Regions from separate parts of the Streptomyces sp. NPDC048417 genome, predicted to be linked through region 2. Evidence: riboswitches for the same ligand, from Rfam matches in the RefSeq annotation. Region 2 holds a riboswitch; the other holds the start of a gene.
The links. A riboswitch is a leader RNA that binds a small molecule or an ion and turns the genes downstream of it on or off. The one in region 2 is predicted to bind cobalamin.
Positions count from the first base shown of each region.

Region 1: another riboswitch for cobalamin. It lies ahead of AB0D59_RS12105 (CbtB-domain containing protein); the one in region 2 lies ahead of AB0D59_RS23165 (cobalamin biosynthesis protein).

Region 1 covers NZ_JBEZKI010000006.1:240,440-249,960, forward strand. Annotated here, with positions in the region: gene AB0D59_RS12075 (EfeM/EfeO family lipoprotein) at 1-81, opposite strand, end outside; partial or broken gene AB0D59_RS12080 (MerR family transcriptional regulator) at 403-516, opposite strand; partial or broken gene AB0D59_RS12085 (hypothetical protein) at 518-700, shown strand; gene AB0D59_RS12090 (acyl-CoA dehydrogenase family protein) at 1,038-1,238, shown strand; gene AB0D59_RS12095 (enoyl-CoA hydratase/isomerase family protein) at 1,235-2,299, shown strand; partial or broken gene AB0D59_RS12100 (NAD(P)-binding domain-containing protein) at 2,296-2,397, shown strand; cobalamin riboswitch at 2,719-2,859, shown strand; gene AB0D59_RS12105 (CbtB-domain containing protein) at 2,896-3,117, shown strand; gene AB0D59_RS12110 (CbtA family protein) at 3,139-3,891, shown strand; gene AB0D59_RS12115 (hypothetical protein) at 3,998-4,348, shown strand; partial or broken gene AB0D59_RS12120 (barstar family protein) at 4,551-4,938, shown strand; gene pgm (phosphoglucomutase (alpha-D-glucose-1,6-bisphosphate-dependent)) at 5,060-6,700, shown strand; gene AB0D59_RS12130 (RNA polymerase sigma factor) at 7,167-8,426, opposite strand; gene AB0D59_RS12135 (YciI family protein) at 8,423-8,764, opposite strand; gene AB0D59_RS12140 (nuclear transport factor 2 family protein) at 8,761-9,507, opposite strand.
Region 2 covers NZ_JBEZKI010000014.1:192,509-202,029, forward strand. Annotated here, with positions in the region: gene cobN (cobaltochelatase subunit CobN) at 1-2,759, opposite strand, end outside; gene AB0D59_RS23160 (cobyric acid synthase) at 2,756-4,267, opposite strand; gene AB0D59_RS23165 (cobalamin biosynthesis protein) at 4,264-5,235, opposite strand; cobalamin riboswitch at 5,336-5,476, opposite strand; gene AB0D59_RS23170 (hypothetical protein) at 5,635-5,862, opposite strand; gene AB0D59_RS23175 (inorganic phosphate transporter) at 5,882-7,132, opposite strand; gene AB0D59_RS23180 (lysozyme) at 7,307-8,083, opposite strand; gene AB0D59_RS23185 (class II aldolase/adducin family protein) at 8,280-9,014, shown strand; gene AB0D59_RS23190 (alpha/beta fold hydrolase) at 9,122-9,521, shown strand, end outside.

The sequences.
Region 1 (9,521 bases), on a different contig from region 2:
TCCGGCCACCAGGCATACGACAGCGACCGCGACGACCGCCCAGGGACGCAACGACCTCCAGCCGAGGCCGGACCACACCATCCCGAGCTCCTGGGTTCGTACCGTTCGTGATCGCCTCATGCTAGGCAGGACTTCGCACTCGAACGGCCGTCCAGAGAAACCCATGACCAAGAGTTCCCTGCCGGTTCACCGGACCTTCCGAAGAGCCCCCCGGTCGGTGCCGGGCTGGACCATCCTGAAGAAGGCGCGGGTACCGGCGCGCCGTACGGACCGCCGCGGCCGGGCGGGAAGCGGGCCGTGCCCGCGCTCCGCGGATCCGCAATCCCCGACGACTGACGCCACGGCTCCTCCGACGCCGAGCACCCCACGCCGGCCCTCGGCCCGTCTGCTCCACCGCCCGCACGGGCATCCGGTGCCGACGCGGGCTTCGAGATCGGTCCACAGGGCCGCGCATTCGGCGATGCGCGCGTCGACGACCCGGATCTTCTCCTCGAACAGCGCGGACAGCGCCTCGGCCGGCCTGTTCGACGGCGCGGCGCGCGCCCTGTTCGCCCTGTGGCAGGCGTACGCGCTGGGCCATGGTGCCACGCGGCTGCTGTGGCTCTTCCTCGTGACGGAGGTGGCGTTCGGTGCCGTCCAGCCTTGGCCGTGGCGGTGCACCCGGCGGACCGGCCCGGTCTCCTGCCGCCACCTGCCATGACCACCATCGCGGATACAACGGCCGTGACGAACCGCGTGCGTAGCCTCCGCGGACCGGTGTTCCCGGCGTCGCCCGCCGGGAACACGCCGGCCCAGGGCCTGTCTGACAATTCCCGTCTGCCCCACGACGCCATGCACGTGCTCTCGACGCACCGGGCGCAGACCCAAGTACGTCCAGTACGAGGGCCTACGCCCGGCACGGCGAGAGCACGCACCTGACGCCGCGAGGCCGCCCTCCGGGCGACGACGGGAATTGTCAGACAGGCCCTAGCGGGTGAGTTCGGTCGGCTCGTCGAGGCGCGTCAGCTTGCGCGGGTTGGCCACCGCGTGGATGCGGCGTGACAGAGGCCGGCCGGTGTTCGTCGGTCGCCGCCCACCCTGCCGACCGCGCGCTCCACCTGCACGGCGGCTACAGCTGCCGCAACGCGTACGGTATCGAGAAGATCGTCCGTGACCTGCGGGTCCACCAGATCCTGGAAGGAACCAACGAGATCATGCGCGTCATCGTGGCCCGCGGCCTCATGGAGGCGTTCGGATGAGCGACGTCCTGCTCCACACCGCCGGCCGGGCGGCCCGCCTCACCCTGAACCGGCCCAAGGCCCTCAACGCCCTGTCCCACGCCATGGTCCGCTCCATCGACGAGGCGCTCACCGGCTGGGAGCACGACCCGGCCGTCGAGACCGTCGTCATCACCGGCGCGGGGGAGCGCGGCCTGTGCGCGGGCGGTGACATCCGGAGCATCTACGAGGACGCGCGCGCCGGGGGCGGCACCGCGTCGGCGGAGTTCTGGCGCGACGAGTACCACCTCAACGCCCGGATCGCCCGCTACCCCAAGCCCTACGTCGCGATCATGGACGGCATCGTCATGGGCGGCGGCGTCGGCGTCTCCGCGCACGGCAGCGTCCGGATCGTCACCGAGCGCTCCCGGATCGCGATGCCGGAGACCGGCATCGGCTTCGTCCCCGATGTCGGCGGGACCTACCTGCTCGCCCTCGCCCCGGGCGAACTGGGCACCCACCTCGCGCTGACAGGAGCTCAGATCGGCGCCGCGGACGCCCTGTTGTGCGGACTCGCCGACCACTGTGTCCCGTCGGACAGGACCGAGCGGCTGATCGCCGACCTCGCCGACCGGCCCGTGCACGAGGCGCTCACCCGGCATGTACGACCGGCGCCGGAGGGCGAACTCGCCCGCCACCGGGAGTGGATCGACGCCTGCTACGCCGCCGACACCCTCGAGGAGATCGTCCGGCGGCTGCTCGCCCACGGCGACCCGGCGGCGAAGGAGGCGGCGGAGACCCTGCTCACCAAGTCGCCTACCTCTCTGAAAGTCACCCTGGCGGCGATGCGCCGGGCCCGGCGGCTCGGCCCGCTGGAGCGGGTCCTCGACCAGGAGTACCGCGTCTCCTGCGCCGCCCTGTCCGCCCCCGACCTGGTGGAGGGCATCCGCGCCCAGATCATCGACAAGGACCGGAACCCACGCTGGTCCCCGGCCACCCTCGCCGAGGTCACCGACGCCGACGTGGACCGGTTCTTCACTCCGCTCGGCGAGCGTGAACTCGGGCTGGCCGGCCCCGGAAGCAGCAGGGATGCGGCCTGCTGAACCGTACCGGCACGTTCATCGGACTCGGGCACCTGGGCGCCCCCATGGCCGTCAACCTGGCCAAGGCCGGCCATCGGGTGCGCGGATACGACCTCGTGGTCACCCCCGGCCCCGGCCTGGAGCCCCCACCTGCGCCCCGGACGCCGTCGCGGACGTCAACTGCCCGGTGCTCGACCCGGTTCCGGCCGGTCCGGCCGACCCGGACCGGGACCCGGACCGCGGATGCGGGGTGATCACCGGGTCGGCGAAGGGCCGCCGAAGGCGTTCGCGGCCGGCGCCGACATCGAGGAGATACGGCCGCAGGGCCACCTGGACCGGCAGGCGCCCCGCCGAGTTCCGTCACCGCCGTCCCTTCACGCCCAGAACCGGCCACCAGGCGCGAGATGAAGATCACGCCTGGTGGGGCGGTCTTGGCCGTGCCCCTGACACGCGGTACGGTCTGTCCGATATCGACGACGCCAGAACGGAAGCCGGTGGGAGTCCGGCACGGTCGCGCCACTGTATGCGAGAGCCCCCGGGAGCTCGTGAGTCAGACCCGTAGCCGTCGTCCAGTGCACCACCGAGATGGGACGCGAACTCCCAGAGGAGGTTCTGCCATGGCGCAGACCGTCGCGCAGCCGACAGCCACCACCCCCGTCGTTCCCGCCAAGCTGCCGCTGAGTGCGATAGCTCCCTGGGCGGTCTTCTTCGGCATCCTCATGCTCATCCTGCTCTACTTCGTCGGCGCCGAGCAGGGCGCCACCTCCGTGTTCAACGGCACGGACGTCCACGAGTGGGTGCATGACGCCCGCCACCTCCTCGGCTTCCCCTGCCACTGACGTAAGGGACGCCCCACCCTCATGAACTCCGCAACGGTAAGAAACCTCCTGGTGCGGGGCATGCTCGCCGGCCTGGCCGCCGGCGTGCTCGCCCTGGTCGCCGCCTATCTCCTCGGTGAGCCGAACGTCGACAAGGCGATCAGCTTCGAGGACGCCCACTCGCACGAGCACGAGATGGAGGTCGTCTCCCGCTCGCTCCAGTCCACCGCCGGCCTGGCCACCGGTGTGCTGGTCTACGGGGTCGCCTTCGGCGGCATCGCGGCCCTCGCCTACTGCTTCGCCCTGGGCCGCGTCGGCCGCTTCTCGCCGCGGGCGACGGCGCTGCTGCTGTCCGGCTGCGCGCTGCTCGCCGTGTACGTGGTGCCGTTCCTGAAGTACCCGGCCAACCCGCCGTCGGTGGGCGACCCGGACACCATCGGCAAGCGGACCACGCTGTACTTCCTGATGATGGTGCTCAGCGTGCTGCTGGCGGTCGCCGCGACCATCCTGGGCAAGCGGCTTGGGCCGAGCCTCGGCACCTGGTGGGCGACCATGGCCGCGATGGCCGCGTTCGCGGTCGTCATCGGGCTGGCGTACCAGTTCCTGCCGGCCATCAACGAGGTGCCGACGGACTTCCCGGCCACCCTGCTGTGGCGGTTCCGGCTCTCCGCGCTGGCCATCCAACTGGTGCTGTGGGGCGGATTCGGCCTGCTCTTCGGCGAGTTGGCCGAACGGCAGCTCAACCCCCGGCCGGCGACGGCCCCGGCCGGGCGGACGGTTCCCGCCGCACACTGAACGATTCACGACACGAGAGGGCCCTCCGGAACCGGGGGCCCTCTCGCGTTCTCCGGAAACCGACCCTTCGGGCGGAGACGAGCCGGGCGAGGAGCGGAGGACCCGAGTGGCCAGACACCCCCAGCCACGCCGCATCACCCTCGGCGGCCACGAGGCCGTCGCACTCACCGTCCGCGAGTACGAGCGACTGACCGCCAGCCGCCGGCAGATCGGCGGCCAGAGCGCCCGGGTACGGGTGCTCGCCCAGCAGGTGAAGCGGACCGAACAGCTCCTGAACGAACTGGAGAACCTGGTCAGCGACCCGGCGGACCGCCGTGAGACGGACCGCCACGAGCCGGCCGGCCGGCCGTCGCCGGAGTGCCGGGCCGCACCGGGCGCGGGCGGTGCGCCGGACGCCGAGTGCCTGCGCTGCGCGATAGCGGACCTGATCCGCCGCCACCGCACCCCGGCCACCTGACACCCATCGGCGTGGACACCGCGGCCTGAGCCGTGGGTGTTGCTCTCCACGGTGCGGCCTCTCGTGAGTGTCCGGGGCGCGGGAGTTGACTGATGTTCAGTATGTTCCGTCGCAGGCTCTCCAAAACGTCCGCCGCGCCTGTCGGGGAGCCGTTCGGCCGACCGCCCACTCCCGTCCGGACGACCGCCGTATCCTGCGGGCCGTGACGGCGACCTCTGTACTGGACGGCACCGGGATCGCGACGCTGGAGGACTTCTGGCGGGTGACCGGTGAGGCGGTCAACGGGCCCGGCGGCTGTTTCGGCCGGAATCCCGACGCCCTCGCCGACTGCCTCAGCGGCGGCTTCGGCACCCCCGACGACCATGACTTCGTCTTCGAGTGGCACGACCACGAGACGTCCCGGGCCCGTCTGGGCCACCCGGAGACCGCCCGCCAACTGGAGATCCGGCTCGCCCGCTGCCACCCGTCCAACCGGGCCGCCGTCGCCGCGGAGTTGGCCGAGGCCCTTGCCCGGACGCGGGGCCACCGCCTTCGACTGGCTGCTCGGCGTCTTCGAGCAGCGCGCCCCGGGAGCGCTGCGGCTGATGTGAACCAGCCGTGAACCCGCCGTGTCTTCGGCGACGGCGCCGGTGCCGCACTCGCGTCCACCGCCGCTGACAAGGAAAGATGGGCGTCCAGCGATCGATCAACGACTGCGGAGGAAGTGGACTCATGCCGCATGAGCGAGCGGGCCGGCCGGCGGCTCCGGAGGACCTCGTCGACGTGGCCCGGCTGGTCACGGCGTACTACGCACTGCACCCCGACCCGGCCGACCCGGCCCAGCGGGTGGCGTTCGGCACCTCGGGGCACCGCGGATCGTCGCTGACGACCGCGTTCAACGAGGACCACATCGCGGCCACCAGCCAGGCCATCTGCGAGTACCGGAGCGGCCAGGGCACCGACGGCCCCCTCTTCCTGGGCGCCGACACCCACGCCTTGTCCGAGCCCGCCAAGGTCACCGCCCTGGAGGTGTTCGCCGCGGGCGGCGTCACCGTCCTGATCGACAGCGCCGACGGCTACACGCCGACCCCCGCCGTCTCGCACGCCATCCTCACCCACAACCGCGGCCGTACGACGGGACTCGCGGACGGCGTCGTGGTCACCCCCTCGCACAACCCGCCCGCCGACGGCGGCTTCAAGTACAACCCGCCGAGCGGCGGCCCGGCCGCCTCGGACGCCACCTCCTGGATCCAGGACCGCGCCAACCGGATCATCGCCGACGGGATGAAGGACGTACAGCGCCTTCCCTACGAGCGCGCGCTGGCCGCGCCCACCACCGGCCGGTACGACTTCATGGGCGTGTACGTCGACGACCTGCCCAGCGTGCTCGACCTCGACGCGGTCCGGGCGTCCGGGCTGCGCATCGGCGCCGACCCGCTCGGCGGTGCCTCCGTCGCCTACTGGGGCCGGATCGCCGAACGGCACAGCCTCGACCTCACCGTGGTCAACCCGTACACCGACCCCACCTGGCGGTTCATGACGCTGGACTGGGACGGCAAGATCCGCATGGACTGCTCCTCGCCGTACGCGATGGCCTCGCTGATCGAGAAGCGGGACGAGTTCCGGGTCGCCACCGGCAATGACGCGGACGCCGACCGGCACGGCATCGTCACCCGCGACGCCGGCCTGCTGAACCCCAACCACTACCTGGCCGTCGCCATCTCCTACCTCTACCGCCACCGCGAGCAGTGGGCGACGAGCGCCGGCATCGGCAAGACCCTCGTCTCCTCCTCGATGATCGACCGGGTCGCCGCCGACCTCGGCCGTCAACTGGTCGAGGTCCCGGTCGGGTTCAAGTGGTTCGTCGACGGACTGGTCAGCGGCGCCATCGGGTTCGGCGGCGAGGAGTCGGCCGGCGCCTCCTTCCTGCGCCGGGACGGCTCGGTGTGGACGACCGACAAGGACGGCATCCTGCTCGCCCTGCTCGCCTCCGAGATCACGGCTGTGACGGACAAGACCCCGTCCGAGCACTACGCCGACCTGACCGCCCGCTTCGGCGAGCCCGCCTACGCCCGCATCGACGCCCCGGCGACCCGCGAGGAGAAGGCCCTCCTCGCCAAGCTCTCGCCGGCCCAGGTCACCGCCGAGACGCTGGCCGGCGAACCGGTCACCGGGGTGCTCACCGAGGCGCCGGGCAACGGCGCGGCGATCGGCGGCATCAAGGTGACCACGGAGAACGCCTGGTTCGCGGCCCGCCCGTCCGGGACCGAGGACGTGTACAAGATCTACGCCGAGTCGTTCCAGGGGCCCGACCACCTGACCCGGGTACAGGAGGAGGCCAAGGCGGTGGTGATGGCCGCGCTCGGCGGCTGACGCCCCGTGCTGGAGGCGGTGGCCGGACCGGCTGGACCACCGCCTCCGGCGCCCGACGGCGGTGCTCGCCGCACGCGACGCCACTGGGGCGCCGGTGCTGGCGCGGACCCGGCCGGTGCCCACGCCCGAGGGCGTCGCCGCGGACACCCCGGGCCGCCCCTTGCCGGGACGGTCCGGAGTCGTCGCTATGTCCGTCGCCGTGTTCCGGGTGGTGACGTACGGCACCCCGCGGACGTCGACATGGGTACCACAGCGCCCGGACGGGCCCGGAGGTGACGACCGTGCGGTGGCCACCGGAGCGGGCACCAGCACAAGCGCTGCCACCGATAACGCCAGGGCGGACTTCACGGAGAAGGTTGCCATGGATCATCACGCCAGGCTCGGTCCGGCCCGCGATCATCCGGAGGGCTGCCGCATCCGGAGTGGGGGCAACCCCCGGCCGGAGCCTGCGGCGAGCCCCCGGTACCTACCCGGACCGGCACTCCGTGAGCCGCTTCTCCAGGAACCTGCGCTCCGCCGCGTTCTCCACCAACTCCAGAGCCCGCGCGTACGATTCGGCCGCCTCCCGGCTGCGCCCCATACGGCGCAGCAGGTCGGCGCGGGTCGCCGGCAACAGGTGGTAACCGGTCAGGTCGTCCTGCGCCTCCAGCTCCGCCACCAGCGCCAGCCCCGCCTCCCCGCCCTCGGCCATGCCCACGGCGACCGCGCGGTTGAGGCGGACCACGGCCGAGGGGACGTACTGCTGGAGTTCGCCGTAGAGGCCGGCGATGTCCGCCCAGTCGGTGTCGGCGGCGGTCGCCGCGGTGGCGTGGCAGGCTGCCACGGCCGCCTGGATCTGGTACGGGCCGGGGCGGCCGCGGCGCAGGGCGCCCTCCAGGAGAGCGGCGCCCTCGTCGATCTCGGCGCGGTCCCATGCCGTGCGGTCCTGGTCCTCCAGGGTCACCAGGTCGCCGGCCGCGTCCACCCGGGTGTCCCGGCGCGCGTCGTGCAGCAGCAGGAGCGCGAGCAGCCCGACGACCTCCGGCTCGTCGGGCATCAGCCGGGCCAGCAGTCGGGCCAGCCGGACGGCCTCGGCACACAGGCCGGTCCGCATCAGGTCGGCGCCGGCCGTGGCCGCGTAGCCCTCGTTGAACAGCAGGTAGACCACGCCGAGGACGCCCGTCGTGCGGTCGGGCAGCAGATGTGCGGGCGGCACCCGGTACGGGATACCGGCGTTGCGGATCTTCCGCTTGGCGCGCACCAGCCGCTGCGCCATCGTCGCCTCGGGGACGAGGAACGCGCGGGCGATCTCCGGCGTCGTCAGCCCGGCGAGGGTGCGCAGGGTCAGGGCGACACGCGCCTCGATGGGCAGGGCCGGATGGCAGCAGGTGAAGATCAGCCGCAGCCGGTCGTCGGCCACACCGCTGTCGTCGCCCTCGTGATCCGGGTCGTACGGTCCCTCGTCCCGTGCCAGCACGGCCGCCTCCCGCAGCTTCGCCGCCCCCACCGCCTCCCGGCGCAGCACGTCCAGGGCGCGGTTGCGGGCGGTCGTGGTCAGCCAGGCGCCCGGGCGGCGCGGCACTCCGTCGCGCCGCCACCGCTCCAGCGCCTGGGCGAAGGCGTCCTGCGCGCACTCCTCGGCGAGGTCCCAGTCGCCGGTCACCCGGATCAGGGTGGCGACGACCTGGGACCACTCCTCGCGGAAGGCGGCGGCGACGGCCTTCTCGACGTCGTCCGTGGCACTCACTCCCAGACCGGCCGCACCTCGACCGAGCCGCCGGCGAGCGCCGCGGGGTGCCGGGAGGCGAGCGCGATGGCCTCGTCGAGGTCGCCGACCTCGATGAAGTCGAGGCCCGCCACGTACTCCTTGGTCTCGGCGAACGGACCATCGCTCAGCAGAACTTCGTCGCCCTGGACGCGCACGGTGGTCGCGTCGGCGGCCGGCCGCAGCCGGGCGCCGCCCTTGACGAGGTCACGGCTGCGGACCTCGTGGATGTACGAGGTGAAGCGCGGGTCCTCGGCGATCTCTGCGGGGCTGAGCTCCTCGCCGCCGACGGGCGTGCAGATGAACAGGACGTACTTCATGACCGCTCCTTCCCGGCCGTCCCGTCCAGCGGCACCGACACGTGCTCGTGGGCGATCAGCCAGCTGAAACCGGTGTCCCGGTAGCCGGTGGTGACACGCACCGTCCGGTCCAGGGACTCCCCGGTCAGGCGGGTGCCGCGGATCCGGACGAGGGCGTGGCTGAAGGCACTGCCCTCCCCGGGCCGTACCCGCAGGTCGAGCACCTCGCGGTGCACGGGCCCGTCGAGCGTCGCGAACCACCCCTCGACCGCCTTGCGGAACGCGGCGATCCCCGACCGTGGCTCGACGCCGGAGGGCTGGAAGGTCTCCACGTCGGGCGCGTAGCAGGCCGTCAGCCGCTCGACATCCCGCTCGCGGGCGGCCTCGGTGAGCTCGGCGTCGATATGACGGATCACCGTCTCGGCGTCCTCGGCGAACCCCTCGTCCCAGAACGGCCGCACCTCCATGGCCCCGATGGTGGCCACGGGATGCCCGGCGGCGATCCGTACGGCCTCCTCCAGGCTGTCGCAGTCGACGACGTCGAACCCGGCGACGTACTCCTTCGTCTCCGCGAACGGGCCGTCGGTCCGCAGCACCTCACCGTCGCGGACGCGCACGGTGACCGCCCTGTCGGGCAGCTGCAGCCGGTGGCCGTAGAGCCGGGTCCCCCGTCGGACACCGTGCTCCTCCACCCAGGGTTCGACCGGCGCCATCCCCGAGGCGTCAGCGGTGTCGTCGCCGCAGACCAGCAGCATGTACTTCATCGTTCCTCCCGGTC
Region 2 (9,521 bases):
CGCGGCCGGCCCAGTTCGTCCGGCGGGACCACCTCGAAGCCGGTGACGCGCCGCGACGCCTCGTCCCAGACCGGACGGCAGCCCAGCAGCGCCAGGATCTCGGCGATGTCGTCGCCCTGGGTGCGCATCGCGGAGGTGCCCCACACCGTCAGCCCGACGGACTTCGGGTACTCACCGGTGTCCTGGAGGTACCGCTGCACCAGCGAGTCGGCGAGGGACTGGCCGACCTCCCAGCTCAGCCGGGAGGGAATGGCCTTGGGGTCGACGGAGTAGAAGTTGCGGCCGGTCGGCAGGACGTTGACCAGCCCACGGGTGGGGGAGCCGGACGGTCCCGCCGGGACGTAACCGCCGTCGAGTGCCTTGAGGATGTGGTCGATCTCGTCCGTGGTGCGGGCCAGCCGGGGTACCACCTCGGCGCAGGCGAACTCCAGCACGGCCACGGCTTCCGGGAGTTCGGTGCCGAGAACGTCACGGATGAGGGAACGGCTTTCCGTGACCGCCCAGTCGCGCTCCTCCATCCCTTCCGCGATCCGTCGGCACAGCTGCTCCAGCAGGTCGATGGCGTCGGCGGCCGTGCGGGACGGACCCTCGACGAGATCGGACAGCTCGACCGGCACCTTCAGGGGCGCACCGGGCTCGGCGAGCAGTTCCTTCTCGACCAGACCGAAGTGAGCGGCCAGCGAGGCCCGGAGCCCGGGCAGCGCGTTGGCCTGCCCGCCCCACACCTGCGAGGCCCGCAGCACGGCCAGCACCAGGTTCACGCGCGCCTCGTCGACCGGACCGCCGCCGAGGATGTGCAGACCGTCGCGGATCTGCACGTCCTTGATCTCGCACAGGTAGCCGTCGATGTGCATGACGAACTCGTCGAAGTCGGCGTCGTCCGGCTGGTCGTCCACATGCAGGTCGTGGTGGAGCTCGGCCGCCTTGACCAGCGTCCAGATCTGCGCCCGCACGGCCGGTGCCTTCGTCGGGTCCAGGTCGGAGACCAGCGCGTACTCGTCGAGCAGCTGCTCCAGCTTGGCCAGGTCGCCGTAGGTGTCGGCGCGGGCCATCGGCGGGACCAGATGGTCGACGACGGTGGCGTGCCCGCGCCGCTTGGCCTGGGTGCCCTCGCCGGGGTCGTTGACGATGAACGGGTAGATCAGGGGCAGCTCGCCGAGGACCGCGTCCGGCGCGCAGCCGGCGCTCAGCCCGAGCCCCTTGCCGGGCAGCCACTCCATCGTGCCGTGCTTGCCCATGTGCACGACCGCGTCCGCGCCGAAAGAGTTCTCGAGCCACCGGTAGGCCGCCAGGTAGTGGTGCGACGGCGGCATGTCCGGGTCGTGGTAGATCGCGATCGGGTTCTCGCCGAAGCCGCGCGGCGGCTGGATCATCACGACGACGTTCCCGAACTGGAGGGAGGCGAGGACGATGTCGTCGCCGTCCACGTACAGGCTGCCCGGCGGCTCGCCCCACGCCTCCAGCATGCCTCCCCTGAGGTCCGGGTCCAGCTGGTCGAACCACGCCCGGTAGTCGGCGAGCGGCACCCGCGCGGGCGCGGCGGCCAGCTGCTCCTCGGTGAGCCATTCGACGTCGTGGCCACCGGCGTTGATGAGCCGGTGGATCAACTCGTCCCCGTTGTCGGGGTGTCCCTCGACCCCGTACCCGGCATCCCGCAGCGCGTCCAGCACGCGTACCGCCGAGGCAGGGGTGTCGAGCCCGACCGCGTTGCCGACGCGCGAGTGCTTGGTCGGATAGGCGGTGAAGACCAGCGCGAGCTTCTTGTCGGCGTTCGGCTTGTGCTTCAACCGTGCGTGCCGCACGGCGATCCCGGCCACCCGTCCGGCCCGCTCGGGGTCGGCGACGTACACCGGGACGTCGGCTCCGTCGTCGCCCTGCTCCTTGAAGGAGAACGGCACCGTGATCAGACGGCCGTCGAACTCCGGGATGGCGACCTGCATGGCCGCGTCCATGGGGGAGAGGGCGGCGTCGGACCCGTCCCAGGCCTGCCGGGAGGAGGTCAGGCAGAGGCCCTGCAGCACCGGGACGTCCAGATCGGCGAGCGCCCCGATGTCCCAGGCCTCCTCGTCACCGCCGGCCGAGGCCTGCGAGGCGTGGGTGCCGCCGGCCGCCAGCACGGTGGCGACCAGCGCGTCGGCCCCGGCGAGGATCTCGTACAGCCCGGCGTCCGCCCCACGCAGCGAACCGCAGTACACCGGAAGGGCGTTGGCGCCCCGCGCCTCGATCGCCTCGCACAGGGTGTCCACGAAGGCGGTGTTGCCGCTCAGTTCGTGGGCCCGGTAGAAGAGCACCCCGACCGTGGGGCGGCCGGCCCGGACCTCGTAGGAGCCGTGCACCCCGAACTCGGGCATCTTCTGCGGCTCGGCGAACCCCTCGCCGGTCAGCAGCACGGTGTCGGACAGGAACCGGGACAGCTCCAGCAGGTTCGCGGGGCCGCCCTCGACGAGGTAGCGCAGCGCCTCCGCGACCACACCGGCCGGCACCGACGACTCGGCCATCAACTCGGCGTCCGGCACGGTCTCGCCGCCCAGGAGCACGGTCGGCACACCGGACGCCCGGAGCGCGGCGAGCCCGTCCTCCCAGGCCCGCTTGCCGCCGAGCAGCCGGACGACGGCGATGTCCGCGCCCTCGATCAGCGCGGGCAGCTCCTCCGTGACATCGACGCGCGTCGGATTGCCGATCCGGTAGTCGGCACCGGAGGCGGCCCGGGCCGCCAGCAGATCGGTGTCGGCGGTCGACAACAACAACACAGTGCTCATGCGGGCGCTCCCGGTGGAATGAAGGGCAGTCCTTGCGGCGCGCCCGACTCGATGAGCCGCCAGAGCGCGTCGGTGTCCGCGTGCTGTTCGATCAGGTCGCCGAGCCGGTCGAGCTGCTCCTCGCGCAGCGCGGCGAACGAGGTGTCGGGGGCCGGCACGAACCGGCGGCCCGCGGCGGCCGCCACCTCGCGCAGGAAGGCCCGCCGGAAACCGTCCGACTCCAGGGAGCCGTGCCAGTGGGTACCCCAGGTCTGCCCGACCCGGCAGCCGTCCAAGAAGGATTCCCCTCCGGTGACTTCGGCGACCCCGTGATGGATCTCGTACCCCTCGGCCCGCTCGCCGAGGGCCTCGCCGACGGGCCGGGTGAGGGTCTTCTCCCGGGCGAACCGCACCCGTACGGGCAGTACCCCGAGACCGGCCACCCGCCCGCGCCGGCTCTCGACCTCGTCCTCGATGTGCTCCCCGAGGACCTGGAAGCCGCCGCAGATGCCGAGTACCGGCCGCCCCTCGGCGGCCCTGCGCCGCAGCGCGTCCGCGAGCCCCCGCTCCCGCAGCCACTCCAGGGCCCGGACCGTCCCCCGGGTCCCCGGGATCACGACGAGATCGGCGTCGGCGAGTTCCTCGGGCCGGTCCACGAACCGCACCACGACGCCCCGTTCGGCGGCCAGCGCGTCCACGTCCGTGAAGTTGGACATCAGGGGGACGGCGCAGACGGCGACCCGCAGCACATCCGCGCCGACGGGCGGGGCCGTGTTCGACTCGCGGACGGTCCCGCGCAGGGAGACCCTCAGCCCGTCCTCCTCGTCGATCCCGAGCCCGTGCCGGAAGGGGAGCACGCCGTACGTATGCCGCCCGGTGAGGCCGTGCAGCATGTCGAGGCCGGGCTCCAGCAGGGAGACGTCGCCCCGGAACTTGTTGACGAGGAACCCGGCGACGAGGGCCTGGTCCTCCGGCGAGAGCAGGGCGACGGTGCCGAAGAAGGACGCGAACACGCCCCCGCGGTCGATGTCGCCGACGACGAGCACCGGAAGCCGCGCGTTACGCGCGATCCCCATGTTCACGATGTCGGTCCGGCGCAGGTTGATCTCCGCCGGACTGCCGGCCCCCTCACAGATCACCGCGTCATACGTGCCCCGCAACTCGGCGAGACAGTCGAGCACGGTCCCGAGCAGCTTCTGCTGCCGTCCGCCGTGGTAGCCGCGCGCACTCAGCTCACCGACCGGCTTCCCGAGCAGCACGACCTGGCTGCTCTGCTCGCCGCCCGGCTTGAGCAGCACGGGGTTCATCAGCGCGGTCGGCTCGATGCGGCAGGCCTGTGCCTGCATGGCCTGCGCCCGCCCGATCTCGGCGCCCTCGCGCGTGACGAAGGAGTTGAGGGACATGTTCTGCGCCTTGAACGGCGCGACCTTGACGCCCTGTCGCACCAGCCACCGGCAGATACCGGCGGTGACCACACTCTTCCCGGCGTCGGAGGTGGTACCGGCCACGAGGAGACCGCCGCCGTTCATGACGCACCCCCCGACCGCTGTGCCGGTCGCCGCGAGAGCGCCCCCCGCAGCAGGGCCCCGGCCGCGCCGGCCCCGAACGCCAGCCATCCCACCCGCCGTGACAACCGCACCGCCCGCTCGATGTCCGTGACTTCCACCGCACGCCCCTCCCCGTTCAACACGGGCCGATGCTCGACCCGGCCGCCGTACGACAGGGTCCCGCCGAGCCGTACTCCCAGCGCCCCCGCGAACGATGCCTCCACCGGCCCGGCGTTGGGACTCGGGTGCTTCGCCGCGTCAGCCCGCCAGGCCCGTACGGCCCCCTTGGTGTCATCTCCGGCGACGGCGGCCAGTACGGCGGTGAGCCGTGCCCCCGGCCACCCCGCCAGGTCGTCCAGCCGCGCCGAGGCCCATCCGTACCGCCGGTACCGGGCCGACCTGTGACCCACCATGGCGTCCAGGGTGTTGACGGCCCGGAACCCGAGCAGCCCCGGCACTCCGCCCACGGCCCCCCACACCAGCGCACCCACGACCGCGTCACTGGTGTTCTCGGCGACGGACTCCACGACCGCCCGGGCGATCCCGTCGGCGTCCAGGGCCTGCGGGTCCCGTCCGCACAGATGCGGCAGCCGGGCCCGCGCGGCGTCGACGTCCCTCGTCTCCAGGGCGCGCCCGATGGCACCGGCCTCACGGGCGAGTGAAGTGCCCCCGACGACGGCCCAGGTGGCGGTCGCGGTGAGCGCGACGGACGCGGCGGTGGACGGTCGTACGAGCCGTTGGGCCAGGGCGCCCAGCGTCACGGCGCCGCCGGCGCACACCGCGGTGTGCAGCGTGCCCCACCCGCGGTGGTCCCGCCACAGCACCCGTTCGACGGCCCCGGCCGCCCGGCCGAACGCGGCGACCGGATGCCCTCGGCGCGGATCGCCGAGCAGCAGATCGCCGAGAAGGCCGGCGGCGGCGCCGTACGCGAAGACGCGACCGGCACCCATCGGCTCAGCCCGCCGCGGGGGCGGGGAGGGGCCGGGTACTCAACCTCGAACGGCAGCCGCGCATGGCGATATGTCCTCACTCAGGGTGTCCACGCCCTGGTTCGACGAGACCGGCGGTGAGAGTTCCTGGCTCCCGGGGATTGCTACCCCGGTGACAGTGGCGGGACCGCGCCGGATTCGCACCGGCTTCCTCTCTTGCCGCCGTACTTGGCACCGGAAGTCCACCACGCCCCCGGAAGACCCGTCAACTTGCCGTTGACCTGCGAGGGGAGTGTGTGGGAAGGCCCACACCGGTGGTCCAGCGGGGCCCGTGGGGCATGCCGAAGGCTCCTCCCGAGCGGGTCGGGGAGGAGCCTTCGCCGGCCGCGAGCGGCCGGCCAGGTCAGGCCTTGGCCCCGATCAGGCCTTGGCCACGATCAGGTGGATGCCGTAGGCCACGGCGGCCGCGCAGGCGGCGAAGCACAGGTAGGCGGCGGTCACGGCCAGGGCCGCGGAGTTGCCCTGGGCCATGGCGCGTTCGCGGGCGGAGAGGCCCTTGATGCCGAGGGTGAAGAGGGCCACCATGCCCACGGTGACCACGAGGCTGACGCCGAAGACGGAGCCGATGGCTGCCCAGTCGATGTTCATGTCGGTTCTTCCTCGGAGGTCAGACGGTCGCGGCCGGGTCGGTGGCGGCCGGCGCGGGTGACGGGGCGGGGGACGGGATCGTGGCGGTGAGGTCGTCGGCCACCGTGCCCGCGGGCGGCGGGGTCACGGCGGCCATCGCCGTGGTCACCACGCCGGCCGGCTCCGTGCCGTCGGCGTCGTTGACGTTGGCGCTGTCCACGACCTCGCGGCGGGAGAGCTTCCAGATCGCGGCGCTGGAGGCGACGAGGAAGACGGCGACGACCGCCGTCCCCCAGTCGCCGAGGTCCGTCACGGACTCGGCGAGCGCGCCGACCAGCGCGGCCGCCGGGAGGGTGAGCACCCAGGCGATCACCATGCGGGTCGCGGTGGACCAGCGGACCGTGCCGCCCTTGCGGCCGAGGCCCGCGCCCATCACGGAACCGGAGACGACGTGCGTGGTGGAGAGGGAGAAGCCGAGGTGGGAGGAGGCCAGGATGGCGGTGGCCGCGCTGGTCTGGGCGGCGAAGCCCTGCTGCGGCTGGAGGTCGGTCAGGCCCTTGCCCATGGTGCGGATGATGCGCCAGCCGCCGATGTAGGTGCCGAGCGCGATGGCGAGGCCGGCGGAGAGGATGACCCAGGTGGGAGGGTTCGAGTCGGGCGCGACGGCACCGCCCGCGACCAGCGCCAGGGTGATGATGCCCATCGTCTTCTGCGCGTCGTTGGTGCCGTGCGCGAGCGAGACCAGGCCGGCGGAGGCGATCTGGCCGGCGCGGAAGCCCTTGCGGGTGGCGTTGTCGTCGGCGTTCTTGCCGATCGCGTACGACAGGCGGGTGGAGAGCATCGCCGCGAGGCCCGCGACGACGGGGGCGGCGACCGCCGGGAGCAGGACCTTGGTGACCAGTACGTCGCCGTGGACCGCGCCGAAGCCGGCGGAGGCGACGGTGGCACCGATCAGACCGCCCATCAGGGCGTGCGAGGAACTGGAGGGCAGGCCCACCAGCCAGGTCACCAGGTTCCAGAGGATCGCGCCGACCAGGGCGGCGAAGATGACCTCGGGGCGGATGCCGTTCTCGTCGACGAGGCCCTTGGAGATCGTGTTGGCGACCTCCACGGAGAGGAAGGCGCCCACCAGGTTCAGCGCGGCGGACATGGCCACCGCGACCTTGGGCTTGAGCGCGCCGGTCGAGATGGTCGTGGCCATCGCGTTGGCGGTGTCGTGGAAACCGTTCGTGAAATCAAACGCGAGTGCGGTCACCACCACAATCGCGAGGATCAGCGAGAAGTTTTCCATTTACCCAGACAATCTATAGAGGTCATCGGCCGTTGGACCGTAGGCAATCTGGATGAACGGAAGGTGAACTGAGGTGGTCTCTGTGGTGTCTGTGGTCGACTTCGGGGTATGCGCGTGCGGGGACGGATCAGACCGCCGTCCCGTTTCCGGTCCGGCGGCCCGGTCGTCCCTTGGCTAGGAGCCCTTGGCGAACGACTTCAGCCGGCTCGCCGACCCGTTGAAGAGATTCTGGTCACCCGGCAGGCTGCCGCTGTTGTCGTACTGCCAGAAGGTCCAGTGCGACCATCCGGCCGGCAGTGCTCCCGCGTCCGCCGAGCCGTGGCGGGCGATCCACAGGGCGTGGTTCGCGGCGAAGGCGCTGCTGCCGCCGGTGCAGAGGTTCCACCAGTGGGTGGTCGTGTAGATCACCGGCCGCCGGCCGGTCTCCCGCTTCAGCTCGTCGCTGAAGGACTTGATCCACTGCATCATCGTGGAGTGGCTCAGCCCGTAGCACCTGTGCTTCTTGTCGTACGGGTTGTACTCGATGTCGAGCGCGGGCGGCAGCGTCCAGCCGTCCGCGGTCCAGGTGCCGCCATGGCTCGCGAAGTACGCGGCCTGCCGGGCGCCCGACGACTTGTTCGGCAGGGCGAAGTGGTAGGCACCCCGCATGATCCCGGCCTCGCGTGAACCGTTGTACTGCCGGCCGAAGTACGGGTTGCGGTAGGTGGTGGACTCGGTCGCCTTGATGTAGACGAACTTGGCGCCTTTCGCCTTGGCGCCCGACCAGTCGACGTTCTTCTGGTGCGAGGAGACGTCGTGCCCCTTCGGCCGGCTCGCCGCGGACGCGGTTGTCCCGGCGAACGCGGTCGCGGCCCCGGCGAGGGCGAGCGCGGCCACGGCCGCCGCCAGGACGTGGGCGTGGTGACGGCGGTGGTGGCGGTGGTGGCGCGACGGAGAGCGGTCACGGGCCATGTTTCCCCCCGGAATGGCAACGTGTACGAAAAATCGTCCAGAGATTATTGGAAGATCGGCGTATCATCGACGATCTTTGGCCAAGCCATGAAATAGGACTCTTTGTGCCGTTTTGCGCTCTACTGGATTCGGCATGCACGGCCTAAAGTGCCCTGCCGTACAACCCGGTTGGGGCGCTGCCTGACAGGATCGGGCCATGGCTGAGCAGCGACGGCACGAGCGTGACGGACGGGACGGACGCGGCGGCGCACAGGGTGTGTCGGAGCCGCGAAGGCGGGATGTGCGCGCGGAGGAGGCGAGCGCCTGGCGCGAACTCGTGGCCACCGCCCGCCGCACGGTGGCCGACGGACTGGTCGTCGGCACCTCCGGCAACGTCTCGGTCCGCGTCGGCGACACCGTGCTGGTCACACCGTCGGGCGTGCCGTACGACCGGCTCACCCCCGACGACGTGACGGGCGTCGACCTCGCCGGCCGCCAGGTCCTCGGCACCCTGGTCCCGACCAGCGAACTGCCGATGCATCTCGCGATCTACGGCGGTACGGACGCCGGTGCCGTCGTGCACACCCACGCCGTCCACGCGACGGCCGTCTCGACGCTCGTCCCCGAGCTCCCGGCGATCCACTACATGTCCGCCGCGCTCGGCGGCGCCGTCCGGGTTGCCCCGTATGCGACATACGGCACCGAGGAGTTGGCCGAGAACATGCTCCGCGCCTTGACCGACCGCTCCGGCTGCCTCCTCCAGAACCACGGCACGATCACCTACGGCACCACCCTGACCCAGGCCTACGACCGCACGGCCCAACTGGAGTGGATGTGCCGCCTGTGGCTGACGGCGTCCGCCGTCCCCGGCCTGACCCCGAGCCTGCTGTCATCGGAACAGGTGGCGGAGGTGGGGGAGCGACTGCGGGGGTACGGCCAGCAGCCGGGGTGAACCCCGACGGGCCCGCTTTCCTCTGACCAGACTCCTTGGCTCCGCCCGCGCGACAAGCGGCCCCTCCTCCACTGGCCGCCGTCCCGGTCCGCCCCGACACTGGACAGGTGCGCCCAGTCAAAGTCACGGCCGCCGCCGTCGGTGCCGTACTCGCCGCCGGCGCGGCCGGCGTGGCCGCGGGGCGGTTCGCCAGTGGTGCCGCGCTGAAGGCGCCGCCGGGCCGGCCCCTGCCCACCGAGCCCCGGCTCACCGTGCACGGCGCCGCGGCCGACCGCATCACCCTCACCCGGGACCTCGCCTCGCTGCGCCCCGGCACCTACGGCCTGGCCGGCGACGGCTCGCACGCGGTCGTCGGCGCCGTCCTGGAGTCCGCCGCGCACACCCCCGACACCGTCGTACGGCGGCTGGAGCGCGTGACCCACGGCACCCTCGACACCGGCGACAGGGTCTGGCTCACCCCCAACGTCCACATCGGCAACCCGGGCGCCGCCCTGGGCCTGGAACACG